Regions from separate parts of the Providencia alcalifaciens genome, predicted to be linked through region 2. Evidence: predicted binding sites of a transcription regulator. Region 2 holds the regulator's gene; the other holds the start of a gene.
What was found. Region 2 encodes Fur, which represses iron uptake genes when iron is present. Its sites were predicted from a motif close to ATAATAATGAGAACNACTATCAA; they were not measured.
Positions count from the first base shown of each region.

Region 1 (4,444 bases), 500 kb from region 2:
AAAGATACCCTTTAATATCATTATTAAAATAAGCCACACGTAATTTAGTATTATCTTCATCAAATATAAGGTTTTCTTTTTCTACATTCATCCCAACCTCAAATGATTTGGCATGCTCTGGTTTTAATGGAACATCTGGAGAATATGAATAGGTTTGTCCTGATACAGTGGTTTCAAATAAACTCGGTTCTCTATAGCTATCAGAATATTTTGTATAAATATCAAATTCGTCAGTCACATGAAAACGCAGCTCCCCCATTAAATCATTTTTCGGACCGTAGCTAATACTTTTACCTAAAACATGGTCATCAACATCGAAAGCGTGAATACGCCACCCGACTAAAGTACTCACCCACTCCCCTTGGTATGCCATATTGGTAAAGACCGATTTATTCGTTCCTTTAGCATTACGCGTTACAGGGTCTAACTCCTCACCGGGTATTGTTCCCTCTGGAGTCCAAATCGGTTGATAGGTTTTAGTCAATGGCTTTGATTTTTGTTGCATATATTCCACACCGTAAGTGATATCGATAGGATAATCTGCAAACTCAGACGTATTTTCTAAATTAAAGCCCACTCGCTCATCAGTGTAGCGGTGCTGATATTGATTACCATAGTGAGCGGTAACATCATCCGTTGTGCCATTACGTTGTTTAAATTTCCCTTTTGTCCACCATAGACCTAAATTCATATCTACCCATAATGAATCGGGTTTATAAGAATAATTTAAAGAGGCAGTATCAATATCTGCGGTACCTAAAGACCACTGTGGCATTTTCCCATCGTATTGATACCAATACGCCGCTAAAACCTCACCAGCCTTTTGTTCATGATGGCGGTAATTTAATTCAATACTTGAGTATGGGTTAAGATAAATATTGGTTTTTAATAATGTTGACTGGCTTTCATAACTGGTATTAACCACTTCTTGCCCTGGTTTAATAGGAGTATCTGTATTTTCGTATTTATGATAACCATTTTTACCGGCGAAGAAGTTCCCTTGTTTTCTATCACTATGTGCCAGTAATATATCAAATTTATCATTTCGATATGCAACCCCAGTCGTGATAGAGCCATTATTAAAATGTGAATTTTTAACGCCGTTTGAAACACGATACCCAGACTCCCCCTTTTCATCTGAAGCGATAGTTGGGCGTCGGTTATTATTGTAAATATTCCCCTTAAATAAGAAACCAAATTGGTCACCTTGAGGAATAATACTGTTTGCTGATAGTGTTTTTAATTTAACCGTACCTCCGATGGCTCCTCCTGAGAATTTACTCATAGAAGCCCCTTTTTCGATTTCAATTGTATCGATTAAATCCATATCCACATAAGTTCTATCTGTACTTCCTTGGTAACCACGCCATGTATTGGTTGATTGCAAACTGCCATCAATGATAATTGGCACTCGTCCATTCCCTTGTAACCCGCGAATACCAATATCTAATGCACCCGCTTCATTTCGTGCATTATTAACTTGCAATGAAGTTTTATTAGCAAATATATCTGAATTGGTTGTTCCTCTTACGGTAGAAATATCATTGGCGTCTATTTGCTTGCTATTTGGCTTTATTTTGCTGGCTGTGACGAGAAGTTTATCTTTTTGAGTCGAGGTATTGGTTTGATTTGCTAAGGCTGTGTTTGTAGAACATATAATGATTAAACTAATTATGTTTTTATTTTGAAATATCATTTAAGTAATGCCTTCATTAATTAATGATGATTAAATAGACGTGAGGAAATAGCGTATAAAAATATTAAGGTATATTTTTTATACTTTTCAATTTATGCATTTAAAGTAAATTTAAGTGCAATGCCATAGATGCAACTCGTTCGAAAAACCTTATTTATTTATTGGTTACGTACTCATTTCCCTTACAAATATTAACAAGCCTTGAAATATACATTAGTGATAATAATTATCAAGATCATAATGAGTATCATTATCATTCTGGTGATATAGTGACCCATTAGCGAGCGCCCCCCTATAATGGGAAATATCCACCCACCCTAAATCCTAAATAGTTCACATTAGAGGTAGGCAGCAAATGAGTGAGTCCCTTGGAGCACACACCAGTATGTGACGAAGGCGAGAGAACGCAGCTAACGAAGCTACGGCTTGAAATATGACGGATTTATCGATAAAAAAATATCATGGACAACCCCCCATCATTCCCGCCAAACTCCTGATACTATTAATAAGAATCATTCCTTCCGTTACTACTTTTTTATGGTGTTTCATGGCGCAGGTATCACGGGCAAGAAGCCTCGGCAAATATTTCCTTTTACTCGATAATATGCTGGTTGTTCTTGGCTTTTTCGTGGTTTTCCCTTTAATTTCAATTCGCTTTGTTGAGCAGCTTGGCTGGGCGGCTGTGGTGGTTGGGTTTGCCCTTGGATTACGTCAATTTGTTCAGCAAGGATTTGGGATTTTTGGGGGCGCGATTGCCGACCGCTTTGGTGCAAAACCGTTAATTATTATCGGGATGCTGTTGCGTGCCGCGGGTTTTGTGTTGATGGCTTTGGCTTATGACCCTTGGGTGTTATGGCTTTCTTGTGTGTTGTCTGCCCTTGGCGGCACCTTGTTTGATCCTCCTCGCACGGCTTTAGTGATTAAATTGACCCGCCCTTATGAGCGTGGGCGTTTTTACTCCTTATTATTTATGCAGGACAGCGCTGGTGCGGTGATTGGGGCATTAATTGGTAGCTGGCTTTTGCAGTATGACTTCCACTATGTTTGCTGGGCTGGCGCGGCGGTATTTGTGATTGCGGCTCTACTTAATGCTTGGTTACTTCCTGCTTATCGCATTTCCACCATCAAAGCCCCTATTCGAGATGGGATGCGCCGCGTTTTGAAAGACACCCGCTTTGTGACCTATGTGATCACGCTTTCTGGGTACTTTATGCTGTCGGTACAAGTGATGCTGATGTTTCCTATCGCCGTTAACGAATTGGCAGGAACTCCAACGGCAGTGAAATGGATGTACGCCATTGAAGCGGCAATTTCCCTGACACTGCTTTATCCAATTGCCCGCTGGAGCGAAAAACATTTCCGCTTAGAACAGCGTTTGATGGCTGGGCTATTTTTAATGAGCCTGAGCATGTTCCCTATTGGTATGACCACGTCGGTCAATATACTGTTTGTGTTGATTGGTATTTTCTATTTAGGCACTATCACCGCGGATCCTGCTCGTGAAACCCTGAGCGCATCCCTTGCAGACCCTCGCGCTCGTGGTAGTTATATGGGCTTTAGCAGGCTTGGTCTTGCGCTAGGTGGCGCGGTTGGCTATACCGGTGGCGGTTGGATGTACGATATTGGGCACCAATGGAATATACCTCAGCTTCCTTGGTTCTTGCTCGGCACTATTGGTTTTATCACCTTGTGGGCGCTTCATCGCCAATTTAACCGTAAAAAAATTGAAACAGTCATGTTGAGCGGGCAGTAATACGTTACACTTGGGTTATTACTGTATAAAGGAGTGATTATGAAAAACATTTTCTTGGCATCTATCTTTGGATTGCTATTTATTCTCACGGGTTGTGACAAATTAACCGAATTTACTATCAGTGAATCACAAATTAACAGTTACCTTTCAACCAAGGTTAAATACGAAAATAATATCGGCATTACTGGGTTTGCAGATGCAGATATCACCTTGCATAACTTGCAGTCAGAAATTGGTCGTAGCGAGCCGGGCATTATTGCATTAAAAGGCGAAGCCACTGTTACAATGAATTCACTACTTGGTGCTGCGGCCGCCGATATTGCACTGACCTTAACTGCACGCCCTGTTTTTGATGCGCAAACAGGCTCTATCTATTTGAAAGAGCTGAAAATTACCCAATATAAAATTACACCAGAAAATATGGAAACCGCCATTTCCGTGGTGATCCCGTATTTAAACAGCTCCCTTGATACCTTCTTCGCGACTCAACCGGTTTATGTGCTCAACCCTGATAACAGCGCCGCAGAAGCGACTGCGAAAAAACTTGCCAAAGGTTTAGAAATCAAACCGGGTAAATTAGTTATCCCAATGGTTGATTAATTGACCATAAATATTTTTGATTGATAAATTGATAATCGAAGAATGAAAAAAAGCAACCTTTATGATAGGTTGCTTTTTTATTGAAACGTCATTTGTCTTTAATGCTAAATGGTCACTCGTAATAACTCGTTTTGTATTCATAATCGAATTTTTCTACTCGCCCATCACTGTATGCTACCTCACTGGTGCAGGCAGTTGGGTTTTTATGGTCATCATAATGAGTGCATTTTTGAGTAATTTCGATAAACGGTTGCTGATTTTTCGTTGTATGAAAAAGAATTTTAGTGACTAAGCCATTAGTGAAAAAGTATTCGTTTTTTGTATTCATGACTTCATTTTCATTGAAATACGTCGTTTCTATTGGTAAAAAATTTTCACCATAAATAAATGTCGCT
Region 1 covers NZ_OU659204.1:1,792,764-1,797,207, reverse strand. The annotation lists gene LDO73_RS08295 (TonB-dependent receptor domain-containing protein) at 1-1,696, opposite strand, end outside; gene mdtH (multidrug efflux MFS transporter MdtH) at 2,244-3,449, shown strand; gene LDO73_RS08285 (lipoprotein) at 3,489-4,049, shown strand; gene LDO73_RS08280 (YnfC family lipoprotein) at 4,162-4,444, opposite strand, start outside.
Region 1: a site for Fur is predicted at 1,931-1,953, ahead of LDO73_RS08295 (TonB-dependent receptor domain-containing protein). Genes of this name have one in related genera too.

Region 2 (4,444 bases):
GACTCTTTACTTAATGCGGTACCAGAGACTAAAAAAATTGCTAACCTGAGTGGTGAGCAGCTGGTGAATATCGGTTCTCAAGATATGAATGACCAAGTTTGGTTAACTCTTGCTAAAAAAATCAATCAAGATTGTAATAAAACCGATGGCTTTGTTATCACTCATGGTACTGACACCATGGAGGAAACCGCCTTTTTCCTTGATTTAACCACTGCCTGTAAAAAGCCGATTGTGATGGTGGGGGCGATGCGTCCTTCCACTGCATTGGGCGCAGACGGTTCATTGAACTTATACAATGCCGTCGTATTAGCATCTGATAAATCAGCTGGAGAGCGCGGTGTGCTGATGGCGATGAATGACAAAGTGATCCAAGGTCGCAATGTGATGAAAATGAGCACAACAGAAGTTCAAGCCTTTGATGCCGTGAATGCGGGTGCAGAAGGCTATATTCATGATGGTAAAGTCACCTATTATCAAGCACCTCAGCCTCGTGGTGATAAACCTGTTTTTGATGTCAGCAAATTAGATAAATTACCGGAAGTGGGCATTGTGTATAACTATGCGAATGCATCTTCAGCACCAGTAAAAGCACTACGCGAAGAAGGCGTTAAAGGTATTGTAAGTGCTGGTGTTGGTAACGGGAATATGTATAAAACTATTTTTGATGCATTAGCCAATGCAGCGAAAGAGGATGTTGTCGTGGTGCGTTCTAGTCGTGTACCGACAGGCTATACAACGCGAAATGCGGAAGTGAATGATAATGAATATGGGTTTGTGGCATCTGAAAGATTGAACCCACAAAAATCTCGTGTATTACTGCAATTAGCATTAACACAAACGAAGGACCCGAAAAAAATCCAAGAGATGTTTGAGCAATACTAAGGCTTAATGGAAGGCGACAGCAATGTCGCCTTTATGATCTATTTTTATTACGTATAAAATATGCACTTTTAGTGATAAGCGAATTTATATAATCAAAATAACTCGACAATAAATGCCTATAAATAGGGTAATAAAGTTATTATCGAGCAATTCTATATCATCTGTTTAACAAATTTAATTACAAGGCACCGACTTCAGGTGTGTGTGGGTCTGAATTTTCTTGTTTGGTTTTTTCTTTAAATACCGTTACGTTTCCCGTCGATTTCGTAGCAGATTTAACCTCAGCATGGCCAGAAAATATTCCGCCTTTTTTAATGGATAGACTGGAATAGCGGATGGTGCCATAAATCTCACCATTGATATCAATGCTAATAGTTTCGGTGATACATTCACCTTCCACTTTACCGTTTACCCATAGCTCATTACTGGTAATATTGCCGGTAACATTACCATTTTGCATGATTTTGACGGTATTATTTTTGCCGGTAATGTTGCCAATCACAGTACCATAAATATGTACTTGTTCATTGGAGGTAATATTGCCTTCAAACACGACATCTTTGGCAATAATGGTATTGGTTTTTTCTTCGCTAGCCACTGCTGTAGATGTTTGCATTTTTTCCTCAGCAATTTTTTGAGTGATTTCTTCTTTATTGATAGTGGGAGTGGGCTCTGGTTTGTTTTGTTTTTTATTGAACATGCGACTAACCTTTTTGTAATTGAAGTATAGAACCAAACAAATGATTGAAGATATAAAGGCAACGGATGCCACGACGGTATATCTAAAAAACCACGCTATCAAAGTAAGAAACCAGAAGAAAAAACTTATATTCAAAAACAGATATGTTTTTTTCATCCTTTAATCTCTTACGCATAAATTTGATCATAAGTATAAATTAAAATAACGCATAGCAAATTAAAGAATAGAGGATAGTTTTAGTTTTATCTGAAGAAATAAAGCTATGTATTTTTTAAAAATAGTCGCTAATTTTCAGCTAAAGAGTAAAAATGGGGAAATGTTAAGAATATATAAATAAAAATACCCACTAATAAACATTAAGTGGGTATCATCAACACGAAATCACTGATTAATTAAGTTGCCTCATTTTTAGTGAGGCGACTTATGAATGCAATTATTTTGCTTCGTGGATGTTTTCATTTTCACGACAGTCACCTTCAGCACAGTGACCATATAGATATAAACTGTGGTTAGACAGCTTAATGCCGTGGCGTTTAGCGATATCATGCTGACGTTCTTCGATTGATTCGTCTGTAAATTCGATGACTTTGCCACAATCTAAACAGATTAAGTGGTCATGGTGATGCTGTTGAGTCAGTTCAAATACGGATTTTCCACCTTCGAAATTGTGACGAGTCACAATACCAGCATCATCAAATTGGTTTAATACGCGGTAGACAGTGGCTAACCCGATTTCTTCACCAATATCAATCAGCTTTTTGTAGAGATCTTCCGCACTGACGTGATGGCACTCAGGCTCCTGAAGTACTTCCAAAATCTTCAATCTTGGAAGAGTGACTTTGAGTCCTGCATTTTTCAATGCTTTATTATTGTCTGTCATGCGGGCTTGTCCTGTATTTTAAATCATAAATTTAACAATAATGAGACGTTTTTAACAAAAATCCAGTTGTCTTCTAAACTGATTTACAATTATAGGCATGGAAAATAAAAATAGAAACCATGCATTGTCTCATTATTTTGATTCGTTCTTAAAAGCGAGTCCATTAGATGGAAGGAATAACCCATCATATCGAATGGTCCCCGCTTTTAATTGACAATCTATGTCATTATTAGCCAAGGATTTCAGCCAGAGACATCTCTTCAGAGATTTGTTTAACCCAAGCGTCAACACGCTCTTCGGTCAGTTCTGGTTGACGATCTTCATCGATAGCAAGGCCGATAAAGTGATTATCGTCCGCCATACCTTTAGAAACTTCAAAGTGGTAGCCTTCAGTTGGCCAATGACCTACGATCACTGCACCACGAGGCTCAATGATGTCGCGGATAGTTCCCATCGCATCACAGAAATACTCTGCGTAGTCTTCTTGGTCTCCACAACCAAACAGTGCGACAAGTTTACCGTCAAAATCAATTTCTTCTAATGTTGGGAAAAAATCATCCCAATCACACTGAGCTTCACCGTAGTACCACGTAGGGATACCAAGAAGTAGGATGTCAAACGCTTCGATATCTTCTTTGCTGCATTTAGCAATATCGTGAACTTCTGCAACATCTTTGCCTAATCTTTCTTGGATCATTTTGGCAATATTTTCTGTGTTACCTGTGTCACTTCCGAAGAAAATGCCTATAACTGCCATAAAGTGATTAACCTCTTGTTTTTCTAGTAGAGAGTATAAATTACCAATTCTGCTAGAACTAAAAATAGAACGAAAATAGGTAAAATTTTGCGCCTTATTTTGGCGAAAAAAACAGTGTTAGTCTGTCAAATTTGTGTGATTTACCAGATACAGCTAGCGATCAATTACTTCACTAACCTGCTCAAGTTGAGCCATCAAAATTTCTTCAATTAGCTCACTTCGGCTTATGTTTTTCTCTTCAGCTAATTGGTTTAAGACCGCGACAGCGTCTTCATTTAATTTCAGCTCAACTCGACGTAGCCCTTTGACTTTGTCTCGTTTTAGCTGATTTCGCTTATTGATTCGTAATTGTTCATCCCGCGACAACGGGCTAGTTTTTGGTCGCCCAGGCCTGCGTTCTTCTGCGAACAAATCCAGTGTGGTGCGGTCAGTTTGTTCTTTTGCCATATCTACTATTGCTAACGGAAGGGGTGTGCCAGTAATTCAGCGGGCAATGATACCCTAGCTGAACCCCTAGTACCATAGGTGCATACCCCGCTAATTCATCTAATAGATTAAAAAAAAAGCACTTTTAAGAAAAAAGCATCACTCAAAGAGTAAGCGATGCTTTTTTATTCAGGTTAACGGGTCTGTTGCTGCCATAAATTGGCATAAAGACCTTTCAGTTTTAGAAGGTTCTGATGAGTTTCCGCTTCGGCGACTTCACCATTTCGTATTACGTAAATTTTATCGGCGCTCATAATGGTATTGAGGCGATGGGCAATGCTAATCACTGTTCTACCTTGTGTGATTAACGGCATATTTTTCATGATGGCGGATTCTGATTCGTAATCCAGTGCAGAGGTGGCCTCATCGAGAATTAAAATATCAGGTTCAGTAATCAAGGCTCGAGCAAGGGCAATACGCTGGCGTTGACCGCCAGAGAGATTTAATCCTTTTTCAGATAAATGATAATTAAAGTTTTCAGGCAGAGACATAATAAATTCATAGGCTCCCGCCAGTTTTGCAGCATGGATTAATTGTTGTTCGCTCGCTTGTGGGTAACTTAATCGGATATTTTCTGCAATTGTTCCGACAAAGAGTGTGCTTTCTTGAAGGACGACACTCATTCGGCGGCGTAACGCGACAGTATCTGTCACCGCTAAATCCATACCATCGACAATAACTTGCCCATGTTGAGGGATATATAGTCGTTGTAACAATTTAGTGAGGGTACTTTTCCCTG
Region 2 covers NZ_OU659204.1:1,292,256-1,296,699, forward strand. The annotation lists gene ansB (L-asparaginase 2) at 1-882, shown strand, start outside; gene LDO73_RS05745 (bactofilin family protein) at 1,061-1,582, opposite strand; gene fur (ferric iron uptake transcriptional regulator) at 2,016-2,462, opposite strand; gene fldA (flavodoxin FldA) at 2,692-3,219, opposite strand; gene ybfE (LexA regulated protein) at 3,373-3,666, opposite strand; partial or broken gene LDO73_RS05765 (type I secretion system permease/ATPase) at 3,840-4,444, opposite strand, start outside.